Regions from separate parts of the Micromonospora sp. NPDC049679 genome, predicted to be linked through region 2. Evidence: predicted binding sites of a transcription regulator. Region 2 holds the regulator's gene; the other holds the start of a gene.

Region 1 (7,314 bases), on a different contig from region 2:
TGTCGCGGACACGGATGGGTCTCCTTTGCGGGTGTCCGGTCGAGATTGGTCCGTCGGGCGCTGCTCACCGGTGAGCGCTGCCACCGTCTAGCGCTGCCATCGTCGGCCAGTGGCGCCGCCCGGCACGCGATCACGTGCCGGGCGGCGCCGCTGCGGCGGTGTCGCCGGGCCGGCCGTCAGGCCGGCCGCGCGATCAGCTGATGCCGGCCGCGGTGCAGGCCGCCGCGAAGGCGGCGGTGCAGAGCTCGGCCTTGGTGACGAAGCCGTCGGTGACGACGTCCTTCACGTTCTCCTTGGTGATCGACTGCGGGGCGAGCAGGACGGCGGGCACGTCGCGGTTGCCCTCGGGGTCCTTGACCGTCTGGCCGGTCTCCTTCTTGTCGCCCTTGGCCACGGAGATCGCCAGATCGGCGGCCGCCTGGGCCTCCTTCTTGATCGCCTTGTAGACCGTCATGCACTGGTCACCGGCGAGGATGTTCTGCAGGCCCTGCACGGTGGCGTCCTGGCCGGTCACCGGGACCTTGCCGTTGAGCTTGTTCTTCTTCAGCACGGAGATGACCGCGTTGCCGAGGCCGTCGTTGGCGGCGAGCACACCGTCGATCTTGCCGCCGGTCTGGGTCAGCATCTGCTCGAAGATCGTTCCGGCCTCGGTGTTGTCCCACTGCGGCACGGACTGGTCCGGACCCTTGGTGTACTCCTTGGCGTCGTACTTCGCCTTGAGCACCGAGTCGTAGCCGTTCTTGAACAGGGTGGCGTTGTTGTCGGTCGGGGAGCCGTTGAGCTCGGCCACGACCGGGGTCTTCGCGCCCTTGTCGGTGAGGCACTTGACCAGGCCCTCACCCTGCAGCTTGCCGACGGCCTCGTTGTCGAAGCTGACGTAGTACTGCGCGGAACCGCCCAGCGTCAGCCGGTCGTAGTCGATCGTCGCCACGCCCTGCGACTTGGCCTTGTCGAGCACGGCCTTGCCGGTGCCGGAGTCCAGGTTGACGATCATCAGCGCGGTGACGCCGTTGGTGATCATCTGGTCGGCGATGGTCTGGAACTGGGTCTTGTCGCCCTGCGCGTTCTGGATGACGTAGTCGACCTTGGCGGCCTTGAACGCCTCTTCGAGGAACTTGCGGTCGGCGGTCTCCCAGCGGGCGGAGGAGGCGCTGTCGGGGAGGATGACGCCGATCTTCGGCTTCTTGTCGCCGCCACCGCTGGTGCCGGTGCCGGAGTCGGTGCCGCAGGCGGCGACGCCACCGACGGTCAGCAGACCGACAGCGGCGAGGGAGAGGATCCCTTTGCGCATTGCATGGGTCCTTTCAGATTGATCGAGTCTCGCGACTGGGATATCGGGTGGTGTGGCCGCGGGGCTCTGACGCCGCCACGGCGGGAAGAGTGAGACGGTCATCTCACTTTTGTTGTGTCCGGCAACGTATTGGCCGGTGAGCCGATCGCACAAGATGGTCGAGGTCACGACTTTGTTGTGGGCCGTAACAATTCAGCAACGTGCACGACGCGTGCCGGACATGTGCCCGTTCCCGCCTGGTATGGGCGTGGTCAGCGCGCCGCGATCGGGGCGAGCGTGGCCGCGGTGAGCCGGATCAGATCCGCCGGGGCGAGCGCCACCTGGAGCCCGCGCCGCCCGGCGGAGACGTACAGCGTGGGGAGCGCCTCGGCCGACGAGTCGATCACGGTCGGTAGCCGTTTGCGCTGTCCCAGCGGGCTGATTCCGCCGCGGACGTACCCGGTGGTGCGCTCGGCGAGCGCCCGGTCGGCGAGGGCGGCGCGTTTGCCGCCGACGGCGGCGGCCAGGGCCTTCAGATCGAGTTCGCCGGTGACCGGCACGACCGCTACGGTCAGCGCCCCGTCGACCTCGGTCACCAGTGACTTGAACACCTGCGCCGGTGGCACTCCGAGGGCCGCCGCGACCTCGGCGCCGTAGTGGGGGGAGTCGGGCGAGACGTCGTACGGGTGGGTCGTGTACGCGATCCTCTGCTTCGTCAGCAGCGCCGTCGCCGGAGTGCCCTGACCTGCCACGGAAACAGACCCTACCGGCAGAGCAGCACCGTCGGCGCTCCGGCGACGCGGGTCAGCACGACGGTGGCGGAGCCGGTGCCGGCCAGCCGCAGGTCCCGGCGCAACTGTTCCGGATCGAGCGCCGACCCCCGTTTCAGGATCTCGGCCCGGCCGACGCCCCGCTCCCGCAGCAGCGCCCGCAGCCGTTTGAGCGAGAACGGCAGCACGTCGGTGATCTCCAGGCACCGGGCGTACGTCGTCGCCACCGCGGTGTCGGCGTAGACGTACGCGATGGTCGGGTCGGCGAGGGTGCCGTCGACGGTCGCGGCGAATTCGGCGACCAGGTGGGCACGGACCACGGCGCCGTCCGGGTCGTACAGGTAGCGGCGGACCGCGCCGACGGGTGCGGCCGCGTCGCCGGTCCCGGCGAGGTCCGAGGTGGTCCCGGCGGCGGCGAGCAGTGTCGCCCGCCGGGGCGTGCCGGCGAGCGGGCCGCACCAGATGGCGGCCTCGACGACCTCACGGGCGACGCTGACCCATTCGGCTTCGGCGCCGGGCGGGATGAGCGCGTGGTCGATGCCGGGCGCCACCTTCAGCACGGTGCGGGGGACCCGTTCGGCGAGCGCCATCACGAAGTCCCACGGCGGTGAGTAGGCGGCGGGGTCGAAGACCCGCCGGCCGGTGCCGGACTTGCGGCGCGCCGGGTCGCAGAAGACCGCGTCGAAGCCGGTCACGTCGACGGTCGTGGCGTCGGCGCGCTCGACGGTGAACAGGTCGGCGACTCCGGCCGCCTCCGCGTTGGCGGTGGCGATCGCGGCGGTGACGGGATCCGCTTCCACGCCGTGCACCCGGATGCCGGCGCGGGCCGCGGCGATCGCGTCGGCGCCGAGGCCGCAACCGAGGTCGGCGAGGGTGCGTACGCCGGCGGCCCGCAGCCGGGTGGCCCGTCGCTCGGCCACCGCGCTCCGGGTCGCCTGTTCCAGTCCGGCGCGGGTGAAGAACATGTGCGCGGCCAGCGGACCGAACTTGCCCACCGCCCGGCGGCGCAACTCGGCCTGGGTGAGGGCGGCGGCGGCGAGGTCGGCGGGGACGCCGCGCGCCCGCAGCGCGCCGGCCGCGGAGAGCGGGTCACGGCCGGCGAGGTCGGCCGCCGCCGCGAGTGCGCTCACCCCGGCGGGGGTACGCAGTGCGGCGAGCCGGTCGAGATCCATCGCGTCATTGTCGTACGTCGGAACCGGGCGATCGCGATCCGGCGCCACCGAGTTGGCACTCTCCTTGACGGAGTGCTAGCGACAGGCATAATCTTTCGTTAGCACTCTCAACCTGAGGGTGCCAGCTCCCCGACACGCTCGAGGGGCGAAACGCCAGGCGGACCGGCTCCCGCGACGACGGACCCGCCCGGTGGCATGAGGCAGATTGATGCCGGCCGGACCAGTCTGGCCGGCAACGACACCAGATACCCCGGAGGGTATGCCCGTGACTACCGCGACCAAGGTTGCGATCAAGCCGCTCGAGGACCGGATCCTGGTCCAGGCGAACGAGGCTGAGACCACCACGGCGTCGGGCATCGTGATCCCCGACACCGCCAAGGAGAAGCCGCAGGAGGGCACTGTCCTCGCTGTCGGCCCGGGCCGGATCGACGACAAGGGCAACCGGATCCCGGTTGACGTCAATGTCGGCGACTCGGTTCTCTACTCGAAGTACGGCGGCACCGAGGTTAAGTACGCCGGCGAGGAGTACCTGGTGCTCTCCGCCCGCGACGTCCTCGCGGTCATCGAGAAGTGACCTACTGACAAGTGCTGAGCGCCCCGGCACCCCACGCGGGGTTCCGGGGCCTCATCCGTTCTCCGGCCGTCGGCGCAGCCGACGGCCGGGCAATGGCTAGTGCGTTGAAGGGACTTTTATGGCGAAGATCCTGAGCTTCTCGGACGACGCCCGACACCTGCTCGAGCACGGTGTCAACGCTCTCGCTGACACGGTCAAGGTCACCCTCGGCCCGCGCGGGCGCAACGTCGTGCTGGACAAGAAGTTCGGTGTTCCGACGATCACCAACGATGGCGTGACCATCGCCAAGGAGATCGAGCTCACCAACCCGTACGAAAACCTCGGTGCGCAGCTGGTCAAGGAGGTGGCGACGAAGACCAACGACGTCGCCGGCGACGGGACCACGACCGCGACCGTGCTGGCCCAGGCCATGGTGCGCGAGGGTCTGCGCAACGTGACCGCCGGGGCCAACCCGACCAGCCTCAAGCGGGGCATCGAGGCCGCGGTCGAGAAGGTGTCCGCCGCGCTGCTCGACAAGGCTGTCGACGTGGCCAGCAGGGACTCGGTCGCGCACGTCGCGACCATCTCGGCGCAGGACGCCACGATCGGTGACCTCATCGCCGAGGCGATGGAGCGGGTCGGCCGCGACGGTGTCATCACCGTCGAGGAGGGGTCCGCCCTCGCGACCGAGCTGGAGGTGACCGAGGGCCTGCAGTTCGACAAGGGCTTCATCTCGCCGCAGTTCGTGACGGACACCGAGGCCCAGGAAGCGGTCCTCGACGACCCGTACATCCTGATCACCACGCAGAAGATCTCGACGATCGAGGAGCTCCTCCCGCTGCTGGAGAAGGTCCTGCAGACCGGCAAGCCACTGCTCATCGTGGCCGAGGACGTCGAGGGCCAGGCGCTCTCCACGCTCGTGGTCAACTCGATCCGCAAGACCGTCAAGGTCTGCGCGGTCAAGGCGCCCGGGTTCGGCGACCGCCGCAAGGCGATGCTGCAGGACATGGCCGTCCTCACCGGCGGCGAGCTTGTCGCGCCCGAGTTGGGCTACAAGCTCGACGCGGTCGGCCTGGAGGTGCTCGGCAGCGCCCGTCGCGTCGTCGTCGACAAGGAGACGACCACGGTCATCGACGGTCGTGGCCGGGACACCGAGGTCACCGACCGGGTCTCGCAGCTCCGCAAGGAGATCGAGGCCTCGGACTCCGACTGGGACCGGGAGAAGCTGGCCGAGCGGCTGGCGAAGCTCTCGGGCGGCATCGCGGTCATCAAGGCCGGTGCGGCGACCGAGGTCGAGCTGAAGGAGCGCAAGCACCGCATCGAGGACGCGATCGCCGCGACCAAGGCCGCGGTCGAGGAGGGCACTGTGCCCGGCGGCGGCGCCGCCCTGGTGCAGATCGCCTCCGTGCTCGACGGTGACCTCGGGCTGACCGGCGACGAGAAGGTCGGCGTGTCGATCGTCCGCAAGGCGCTCGACGAGCCGCTGCGCTGGATCGCCCAGAACGCGGGCCACGACGGCTACGTGGTCGTGCAGAAGGTGCGCGACAGCAAGTGGGGCTCCGGCCTCAACGCGGCCAGCGGCGAATACGTCGACCTGGTCGGGGCCGGCATCATCGACCCGGTCAAGGTGACCCGCAACGCGGTCATCAACGCCGCGTCGATCGCCGCTCTGCTGCTCACCACCGAGAGCCTGATCGTGGAGAAGCCGGAGAAGGCGGAGCCGGCCGCGGCCGGTGGCCACGGCCACTCGCACGGTCACGGCCACCAGCACGGCCCCGGCTTCTGACCGGGTAGCGCCACGCACGCAAGATCCGCGTGATCAACAACTCCGGCGGAGTTGCCTGATCACGCGGATCTTTCCTATTACGGATCGCTGACGTGACTACCGCCGTGACCGCTGCCGCGCCGAAACTTGTCGCGTGACGAGGACGAGGTTCGGCGCGTTGGCCGGTGTCGCCGCCGCGGCGGTCGCCGTTGGGCTGGCCGAGGTGGTCGCGGTCCTGACCGGGGCGCGCTCCGCGCCGCTCGTCGCGGTCGGTGCGGTGGTGGTCGACACCGTGCCCGGACCGCCCAAACAGTTCGCCATCGACGTCTTCGGCGTATACGACAAGATCGCGCTGCTGATCGGCACCGGGCTGCTGATCGCCATCTTCGCCGCGCTCATCGGCGTGCTGGCGCTCCGCTCGCTCGCCGCCGGGTCGGCCGGGGTGGCGCTCTTCGGTGCGATCGGCGCCGCGGCCGCCCTGACCCGTCCCGGTGCCGGTGTCGGCGCCGCGCTGCCCTCGCTGGTCGGCGCCGCCGCCGCTGCCGGGGTGCTGTGGCTGCTGACGGCCGGCCCCCTGCGCGCCCCGCCGACCCGGGACACCGCCGCACCCGAACCGGCCGCACGCCACTCGGCCGCACCCGACTCCGCGACCCCGGTCGGCGTGCTCACGGAAGAGCGGGCCGGAGAGGCCGACGACACGCGCGACGCAGCCCCTGATCGCGGGGAGCCGGGGCGGCGGCGGTTTCTCCGCGCGGTCGGCGTCGCCCTGGGCGCCGCCGCGCTCACCGGTCTCGGCGGCCGATGGCTCGCCACCCGCCGCTCCGTCGCCGCCGCCCGATCCGCGGTCACCCTGCCCGTCCCCGCCGACCCGGCGCCACCCCTGCCGGCCGGAGCCGACCTCGCCCTGCCGCGGCTCGCCCCGTACACCACGCCGAACGCCGGCTTCTACCGCATCGACACGGCGCTGGTGGTGCCCCAGGTCGATCCGGCCACCTGGCAGTTGCGCATCCATGGGCGGGTCCGTCATCCGCTCACGATCAGCTACGCCGACCTTCTCGCCCGGCCGATGACCGAGCGGCACATCACGCTCGCCTGCGTCTCGAACGAGGTCGGCGGGGACCTGATCGGAAACGCGCGGTGGCTCGGCGTACGCCTCAAGGACCTGCTCGACGAGGCGCAACCGTTCGACGGCGCGGACCAGGTTGTCGGGCGTTCCGCCGACGGTTGGACCTGTGGCACCCCGACCGCCGCGCTGCGCGACGGCCGCGACGCGCTGCTCGTGGTCGGCATGAACGGCGAGCCGCTGCCGATCGAGCACGGCTTCCCGGTCCGGATGGTCGTCCCCGGCCTGTACGGCTACGTCTCGGCCTGCAAATGGCTGGTCGAGCTCGAGCTGAGCAGCTTCGCCGACTTCGACGCCTACTGGGTTCCGCGCGGCTGGTCGGCGCAGGGGCCGATCAGGACGCAGTCCCGGATCGACACGCCCCGCGCCGGCGGCCGGCTCACCGCCGGCCGGGTGACGGTTGCCGGCGTGGCCTGGGCGCAGCGCCGGGGGATCGAGCGGGTGCAGATACGCGTGGACGGCGGGCCGTGGCACGACGCGACGCTCGCCGCGACCGTCTCCGTCGACACCTGGGTGCAGTGGTCCTGGCGGTGGCCGGCGACCCCCGGCGAGCACACGCTGCAGGTGCGCGCCACCGATGGCACGGGGGACGCCCAGCCCGAGGAGCTGCGCGCGGTGACGCCGGACGGCGCGACCGGCTGGCACTCGGTGCGGGTGACGG
Region 2 (7,314 bases):
CGAAGCCCTCGCCCCACCAGCGTCCCAGCACCGAGCGATAGGCCGCCGGAGCCGCCTCCCCGGGTGTCCAGGCCACGATGTCGGCCGGGTCCTCCTGCACCGCGGCGGCGAGCAGCCGGTGCGGCAACTCGATCGTCGCGACGGCCGTGCCCGAGGAGCCCAGCACGGCGCAGCCCATCGCCGCGGCCGTGCCGGCCCCGCCCCGACGGCCGTAGACGCCGGCGAGGAAGCCGGGCATCGCCCCGTCATGGCCGACGTGCAGCACCCGGTCGCCCTGCGGCACCAGGATCAGGCCGAGCCCGAACCCGCCCACCCACAGCGACTCGTCGGTGACCGTCAACGGCCAGCGCATCTCGTCGAGCGTCGCCGGTCGCAGCACCTCGGCACCGGGGTCGAGCGCGGCCGGGTCGGCCAGGAACGCCGCCCACCGCGCCATGTCGGGAGCGCTGCTCCAGATCTGCCCGGCGGGCGCGACCGCGCCGAAGTCGGCCGGCGGCTCCGGCCGGGCGTGATCGGAGTACGCGTCGACCAGGAATCCGGTCACCGCCGTCGGATCGGGCCGGACCGTGGTGCGGGTGAGCCCGAGCGGAGTGAGGATCCGGTCCTGCAGGACCTCGGCCCAGGTGCCGCCGCGCAGTCGGGCCACCGCGTGGCCCAGCAGCGAGAGACCCAGGTTGGAGTAGTGGTAGCGGCGGGCCGGGGACAGCACCCGTTCGGCGCGGACCAGGTCGGCGACGAGCTGGTCGGTGTCCGGCGCGCGCAGCGTGTCCCACACGTCGCCGTACGGCTCGCGCTGGAGCCCGGAGGTGTGCGACAGCAGCCGCCGCACGGTCAGCTCGCCGTGCGCGGGCACGTCGAGGTGGCGCCCGACCGGATCGTCCAGGTCGAGCAGGCCGTCGTCGCGGGCCTGCATGACGAGGACCGCGGTCAACGTCTTCGTCACCGAGCCGATCCGGAACTGGCTCTCCGGGCTGAGCGGGCTGTCGTTGCCCGAACCGCCCACCGCACAGCTCCACAGCGGACGGTCGGCCCGGTGCAGCGCCGCGGAGAGCGCGGGGATCCGCGCCTCGGCCTGCGTCTGCCGCACCATCCGTTCCAGCCCGCGGCCGGCGTCACCCATTCCGCTCCCCCTTCAAGATCACCAGCAGGATACCGGCGGCGAGCGGAAGGACCCGTGTCATCGCCTGTGGACAACACCGGGCCCCACCACACCGCTCAACCTCAGCGAACGAGCATCGGGCCGAGCGGCGCACCGCCGAGCACGTGCGCGTGCGCGTGGAACACCTCCTGGCCGGCGTACGCGCCGGTGTTGAACATCAGCCGGAAGCCGTCGGCGAGCAGCCCCTCGGACTCGGCCACGGCGGCGGCCGTCGCGAGCACCTCACCGGCGAGTTGGGGATCGGCCTGGCCGAGCGTGGCCACGTCGGCGTAGTGCTCCTTCGGAATCACCAGGACGTGCACCGGGGCCTGCGGCGCCAGGTCACGGAACGCGAGCGTGGTGTCGGTCTCGCGCACCACGGTCGTCGGGATCTCGCCGGCCGCGATGCGGCAGAAGACACAGTCAATGTTCACCCCAGGCATGGTAGGCGCGTCCCCGGCGGGGCGTCACGCACCGCCGACGGCCCGCACCGGGCATGATGGAGCGCGTGACGGGACGAGCGGTGCTGGTGACGGGGGCTTCCCGGGGGATCGGACGGGCGGTCGCGGCGGCATTCGCCGCCAGCGGTGACCGGGTCGCCGTACACCACCGCGACTCGGCGACCCTCGCCGAGCAGTTGACGGCGTCGCTGCCCGGCGAGGGGCACGTGGTGGTCCGCGCCGACCTCACCGACCCGGCCGCGGTCCAGCAGATGGTCGACGGCGCGGCCGATCGGCTCGGCGGGCTCGACGTGCTGGTCAACAACGCCGGCGTCTACCAGCCCCACCCGGTCCTCGAGACGTCGTACGAGCAGTGGCAACAGCAGTGGCGGCGCACGTTGGACACCAACCTGGTCGGCGCGGCCAACGCGATCTGGTGCGCGGCGCGGCACATGCGGGAGCGCGGCGGTCGCATCGTCAACGTCTCCTCGCGGGGCGCGTTCCGGGGCGAGCCGAGCCAGCCGGCGTACGGCGCCAGCAAGGCGGGGCTCAACGCGTTGACCCAGTCGCTCGCGGTGGCGCTCGGCCCGTACGGCATCGCGGTGGCCGCCGTGGCGCCCGGCTTCGTCGAGACCGACATGACCAACGAGCACCTCAAGGCCGCACGCGGCGCCGAGATCCGGGCGCAGAGCCCGTTCAACCGCGTCGCCCGCCCCGACGAGATCGCCGCGGCGGTGCACTGGCTCGCCTCGCCGGAGGCGGAGTGGGCGTCCGGCACGATCATCGATCTCAACGGGGCGTCCTACCTGCGCAGCTGAGCCCGCGCCACGTCGGGTCGCTATGACGCAACTGGTATGGCATCGACATATTGTCATGGCTCTATCGCGCTTCGTACGCTGCCGGCACTGATCCGTCGGCGTGCCCGTGGGGCACGTCGCGCCCCCGCTGGAGGAGCCATGGTTCGTTGGCAGAAGTTGCTCGGCGCGGCGGCGGCCGCGCTGACCGCGATGTCGTTCGGCGCGGTCGCCGTGGCGTCGCCGGCCGCGGCCGCCCCGGACCCGGGGGTCACGCCGTTCGTCGTCGGCGGCACGCGAGCCGCGGAAGGCGAGTTCCCCTGGATGGTGCGGCTCTCCATGGGGTGCGGCGGCGCCCTCTACACGACGCAGATCGTGATCACGGCCGCCCACTGCGTGAGCAGGACGGGCGCCAACACCAGTATCACCGCGACGATGGGGTCGGTGGACCTGCAGTCGTCGACCCGGATCACCCGCAAGTCCACCTACGTCTACCGCGCGCCCGGGTACAACGGCACCGGCAAGGACTGGGCGCTGATCAAGCTGGCCAGCCCGGTCAGCCTCCCGACGCTGAAGATCGCGACCACGACGGCGTACAACAGCGGCACCTTCACCGTCGCCGGCTGGGGCGCCAACCGGGAGGGCGGCGCACAGCAGCGCTACCTGCTGAAGGCGCAGGTGCCGTTCGTCAGCGACGCGAGCTGCCGGCAGTCGTACCCGGATCTGGTCCCGAACGAGGAAATCTGCGCCGGCTACGCGCAGGGCGGGGTCGACACCTGCCAGGGTGACTCCGGTGGCCCGATGTTCCGCCGGGACGCCGCCAACGCGTGGATCCAGGTCGGCATCGTGAGCTGGGGCAACGGCTGCGCCCGCCCCAACTACCCCGGCGTCTACACGGAGGTCAGCACGTTCGCCTCGGCCATCGCCTCCGCCGCCGCGGGCTTGTAGCTGCCGTACCGCCCGTGCCGCCCCGCCCGGACCCGTTCGGGCGGGGCGGCGCCGTCTCTACCTGACGGTGCCGGCGTGCGGCGTGATCGTCACCATCGGCCGAGCCGGGCCGAGAGGACGGCGAGCGCGGCCACCCCCGCCGTCGATGTGCGCAGCACCGCCTCGCCCAGGCGCACCGACCGCGCGCCGGCCGCCTCGAACGCTTTGAGTTCGGCGGGGGCGATGCCACCCTCCGGCCCCACCACGAGAACGATCTCCCCCTGGTCGGGCAGCTCCACGGTCGACAACCGGGTCTCCGCCTCCTCGTGCAGCACGAAGCCCGCCGCGGCGGCGCCGAGCCGGCGGGTCACCGCCGCAGTCGACTCGTCGGGGTCGGACGCGGACCCGGCGACCACCGGCAGCCAGGCGCGACGGGCCTGTTTCGCCGCTTCCCGGGCGGTCGTCGCCCACTTGTCCCGGGCGCGCGCGCCCCGGTCACCGCGCCACTGCGTCACCGACCGCGCCGCCGCCCAGGGCACGATCTCGTCGACCCCGACCTCGGTCATCGCCTGCACGGCGAGTTCGCCCCGGTCGCCCTTCGCGATCCCCTGCACGACGACGAGGCGCGGGTGGAGCGGCTCGGTGTGCCGGCGGGAGCGGATCGACAGATCGAGGTGGCCCCGGCCGACGGCGGTGACCACCGCCGTCGCGCTGCCACCGCGTCCGTCGGCGAGGAGCAACTCCTCCCCCACCCGCAACCGCTGCACGGTGGCGGCGTGGTGACCTTCGGCCCCGCCGAGGGTGTAGGTGTCGCCCGACGGCAGCGACCCGACCAGGAACAGCGGTGCGCTCACCGGGTCAGGCGTGGCCGTTGAAGGCGTCGCGCATCCGGGAGAAGAAGCCGCCCTGCTTGCTGAGCTCGGCCACCTCTTCGCCGCGGGTCTTCGCGAACTCGCGCAGCGTCCGCTCCTGGTCGGCGTCGAGCTTGGTCGGCGTGCGCACGTCGAGGTGCACGTAGAGGTCGCCGCGACCGGTGCCGCGCAGGTGTGGCACGCCCCGGGCGCGCAGCCGCAGCGTCGCGCCCGGCTGGGTGCCGGCCTTGACGTCGACCGGTTCCTCGCTGTCGAGAGTCTTGATGGTCAACCGGGTGCCCAGGGCCGCCGCGGTCATCGGAACCGTGACCCGGCAGTGCAGGTCGTCGCCCTTGCGGGAGTAGACGTCGTGCGGCCGTTCGTGGATCTCCACGTAGAGATCACCGGCGGTGCCGCCACCGGGGCCCACCTCGCCCTGCTGGGCGAGGCGGATCCGCATGCCGTCCTCGACCCCGGCCGGGATCTTGACGGTCAGCGAACGGCGGGTGCGGACCCGGCCGTCACCCGCGCAGGTCGGGCAGGGGTGCGGGATGACCGTGCCGTAGCCCTGGCAGACGGTGCAGGGGCGGGAGGAGACGACCTGACCGAGGAAGGTGCGCTGGATCGACTGAACCTCGCCCCGCCCGCCACACGCCTCACAGGTCGCGAGGTGGGTGCCGTCGGCCGTGCCGGCGCCGGAGCAGGTGGTGCAGACCACGGCGGTGTCGACGGTGATCGGCGCCTCGACGCCGAAGGCGGTCTCGTTGAGGTCGAGCTCCAGACGCAGGATCGCGTCGGCGCCGGGCCGGGTCCGCGGCCGCGGCCCGCGGGACGCGCCGCCCGCGCCGCCGAAGAACGCGTCCATGATGTCCTGGAAGCCGACGAACGGGCCGGCGCCGGGCCCGCCCGGGCCGCCACCGCCGCCCGGCGCGAGAGGGTCTCCGCCCAGGTCGACGATCTGCCGCTTCTGGTCGTCGGAGAGGACCTCGTACGCCGCGTTGATGTCCTTGAACTTCTCGTGCGCCTCGGGATCCGGGTTGACGTCCGGGTGGAACTGGCGCGCCAGCTTCCGGTAGGCCCGCTTGATCTCGTCGTCGGAGGCTTCCCGGCTCACGCCGAGAATCCCGTAGTAGTCCTTGGCCACTGCGTTCCGTGTCCTCATGTCAGTCGCGCGATGTCAGTCTCGCGTGGGCAGTCCGCCGGTGGTCGGTGCCGAGCCGGCGGGTCAGTTCTGGGCCAGCAGGTCGCCCACGTAGCGTGCCACGGCACGCACCGTGGCGATGGTGCCGGGGTAGTCCATCCGGGTCGGCCCCAGCACACCGAGGCCACCCACGATGGTGGCGCCCGGTCCGTAACCGGTGCTGACCACGGAGGCCAACCGGAGGTTGTCGAACTCGTTCTCGTCGCCGATGCGCACCCGAAGCGTGCTCGGCTCCACCTCACCGATCAGCTTGAGCAGGATGACCTCCTCCTCGAGCGCCTCGAGGATCGGGCGTAACGAGCCCTGGAAATCGAGGACGCCACCCCGGGTCAGGTTAGCCGTACCCGCCAGGGCGATGCGCTCCTCGTGCCGTTCGACGAGGGTCTCCAGCAGCACCGAGGCGAGAGTGGCCATCGCCGGCCGCAGGGCGGGCACCGCCTCCTCGACCAGCGCCTGCACCAGCGGCGGGGTGTCCGAGAGACGCTTGCCGCCGAGCTTTTCGTTGACCAGGCGGCGCAGGTCGGTGATGTCGTCGGCCGGCACCGGGCCGGGGAGTTCGACCAGTCGCTGCTCGACCCGACCGGTATCGGCGATCATGACGAGCATGAGCCGGGTGGTGGAGATCGGCACCAGCTCCAGGTGACGGACCGAGGATCGGGCCAGGCTCGGGTACTGCACGACGGCGACCTGCCGGGTGAGCTGCGCGAGCAGCCGTACGGTGCGGTGCACGACGTCGTCGAGGTCCACCGCGCCGACCAGGAAACGCTCGATCGCCCGGCGCTCGGCCGGGGTGAGCGGCTTCACCCGCGAGAGGCGGTCCACGAAGAGCCGGTAGCCGCGGTCGGTCGGGACGCGGCCCGCACTGGTGTGCGGTTGCCGGATGTAGCCCTCCTCCTCGAGCACGGCCATATCGTTGCGCACCGTGGCGGGCGACACGCCGAGCTGATGCCGTTCGACGAGCGTCTTGCTGCCGACCGGTTCCTGGGTCGCAACGTAGTCCTCGACGATGGCACGGAGCACGTCGAGTTTCCGGTCGTCGAGACCCATCTCCACCTCCTCGCGCACTACGCTGGCACTCGACTGTAGCGAGTGCCAGCATACGTCGGCGACCAGGCGGAAGCGATGATCACATTGCCGGTGGAGCAGTATATGCCGGACAAATACGGTACGCGGTAGCTGTATCCGAGACGGTGCGAGTGCTGAAAGCCCCGATCAGCGCGGCGGTCCGAGTGTTACCTCGCATCCGTTGATGCCGGCCCCTACGGTGATTTTCATGACTGAGCCACCTCGCCCGTTCGGAGACGGCGATCCCGGTGCCACACCCCCGCACCCGACGTCTCCACCCCCGGGCCCCGGGTCCCACCCCACGTCCGGCGAGTCCGGCCCTCCCGGCTACCCGCCGCCACCGCCGTACGGCACACCGGCCGGTGGCGGCTACCCACCGCCGGCGCCCGGTGGCGGCTACCCACCACCCGGTGCCGGCTACCCGCCTCCCCCGCCGTACGGCACGCCGCCCGGCGGCGGCTACCCGCCAGCCGGTGGCTACTACGGCGCCGGCGGGATCCCGAGCGGCTACGCGGACAACGACGAGAAGACCTGGGCGCTGATCGCCCACTTCGGCGGCGCCGTCGGCGCGCTGATCAGCTGGGGCACCCTCGGCTGGGTCGCACCGTTGATCGCGCTGCTCGCCAAGGGGCAGCAGTCGCCGACGGTCCGGGCCCACGCGGTGGCCGCCCTCAACTTCCAGATCCTCTGGTCGATCGTCTCGTTCGTCTCGCTGGCCCTCGGCGGCTGCCTCTTCTGGCTGGTGATCCCGATGGTGCTGTTCCTGGTACCGCTCGTGCCGATCATCTTCGGCATCATCGGCGGGGTCCGGGCCAACGAGGGGCAGCTCTACCGCTACCCGATGACGGTCTCCTGGATCAAGTAGGCGAGTCGTGGCGGGGCCGGCACGCGGTCCCGC

The links. Region 2 encodes HrcA, which represses chaperone genes, less so after heat shock. Its sites were predicted from a motif close to GGTTNGCACNCTCNNNNNGAGNGTGCNAACC; they were not measured.
Region 1: a site for HrcA is predicted at 3,309-3,339, ahead of groES (co-chaperone GroES). Genes of this name have one in related genera too.

What each region holds. Positions count from the first base shown of each region.
Region 1 covers NZ_JBFANZ010000020.1:37,139-44,452, forward strand. Annotated here, with positions in the region: gene AB0J06_RS15335 (ATP-binding cassette domain-containing protein) at 1-12, opposite strand, end outside; gene AB0J06_RS15340 (substrate-binding domain-containing protein) at 194-1,291, opposite strand; gene ybaK (Cys-tRNA(Pro) deacylase) at 1,543-2,022, opposite strand; gene AB0J06_RS15350 (methyltransferase domain-containing protein) at 2,034-3,212, opposite strand; gene groES (co-chaperone GroES) at 3,472-3,786, shown strand; gene groL (chaperonin GroEL) at 3,905-5,551, shown strand; gene AB0J06_RS15365 (molybdopterin-dependent oxidoreductase) at 5,685-7,314, shown strand, end outside.
Region 2 covers NZ_JBFANZ010000024.1:62,289-69,602, forward strand. Annotated here, with positions in the region: gene AB0J06_RS17325 (serine hydrolase domain-containing protein) at 1-1,120, opposite strand, end outside; gene AB0J06_RS17330 (histidine triad nucleotide-binding protein) at 1,222-1,572, opposite strand; gene AB0J06_RS17335 (SDR family oxidoreductase) at 1,647-2,396, shown strand; gene AB0J06_RS17340 (serine protease) at 2,535-3,320, shown strand; gene AB0J06_RS17345 (16S rRNA (uracil(1498)-N(3))-methyltransferase) at 3,410-4,153, opposite strand; gene dnaJ (molecular chaperone DnaJ) at 4,158-5,294, opposite strand; gene hrcA (heat-inducible transcriptional repressor HrcA) at 5,376-6,398, opposite strand; gene AB0J06_RS17360 (DUF4870 domain-containing protein) at 6,625-7,281, shown strand.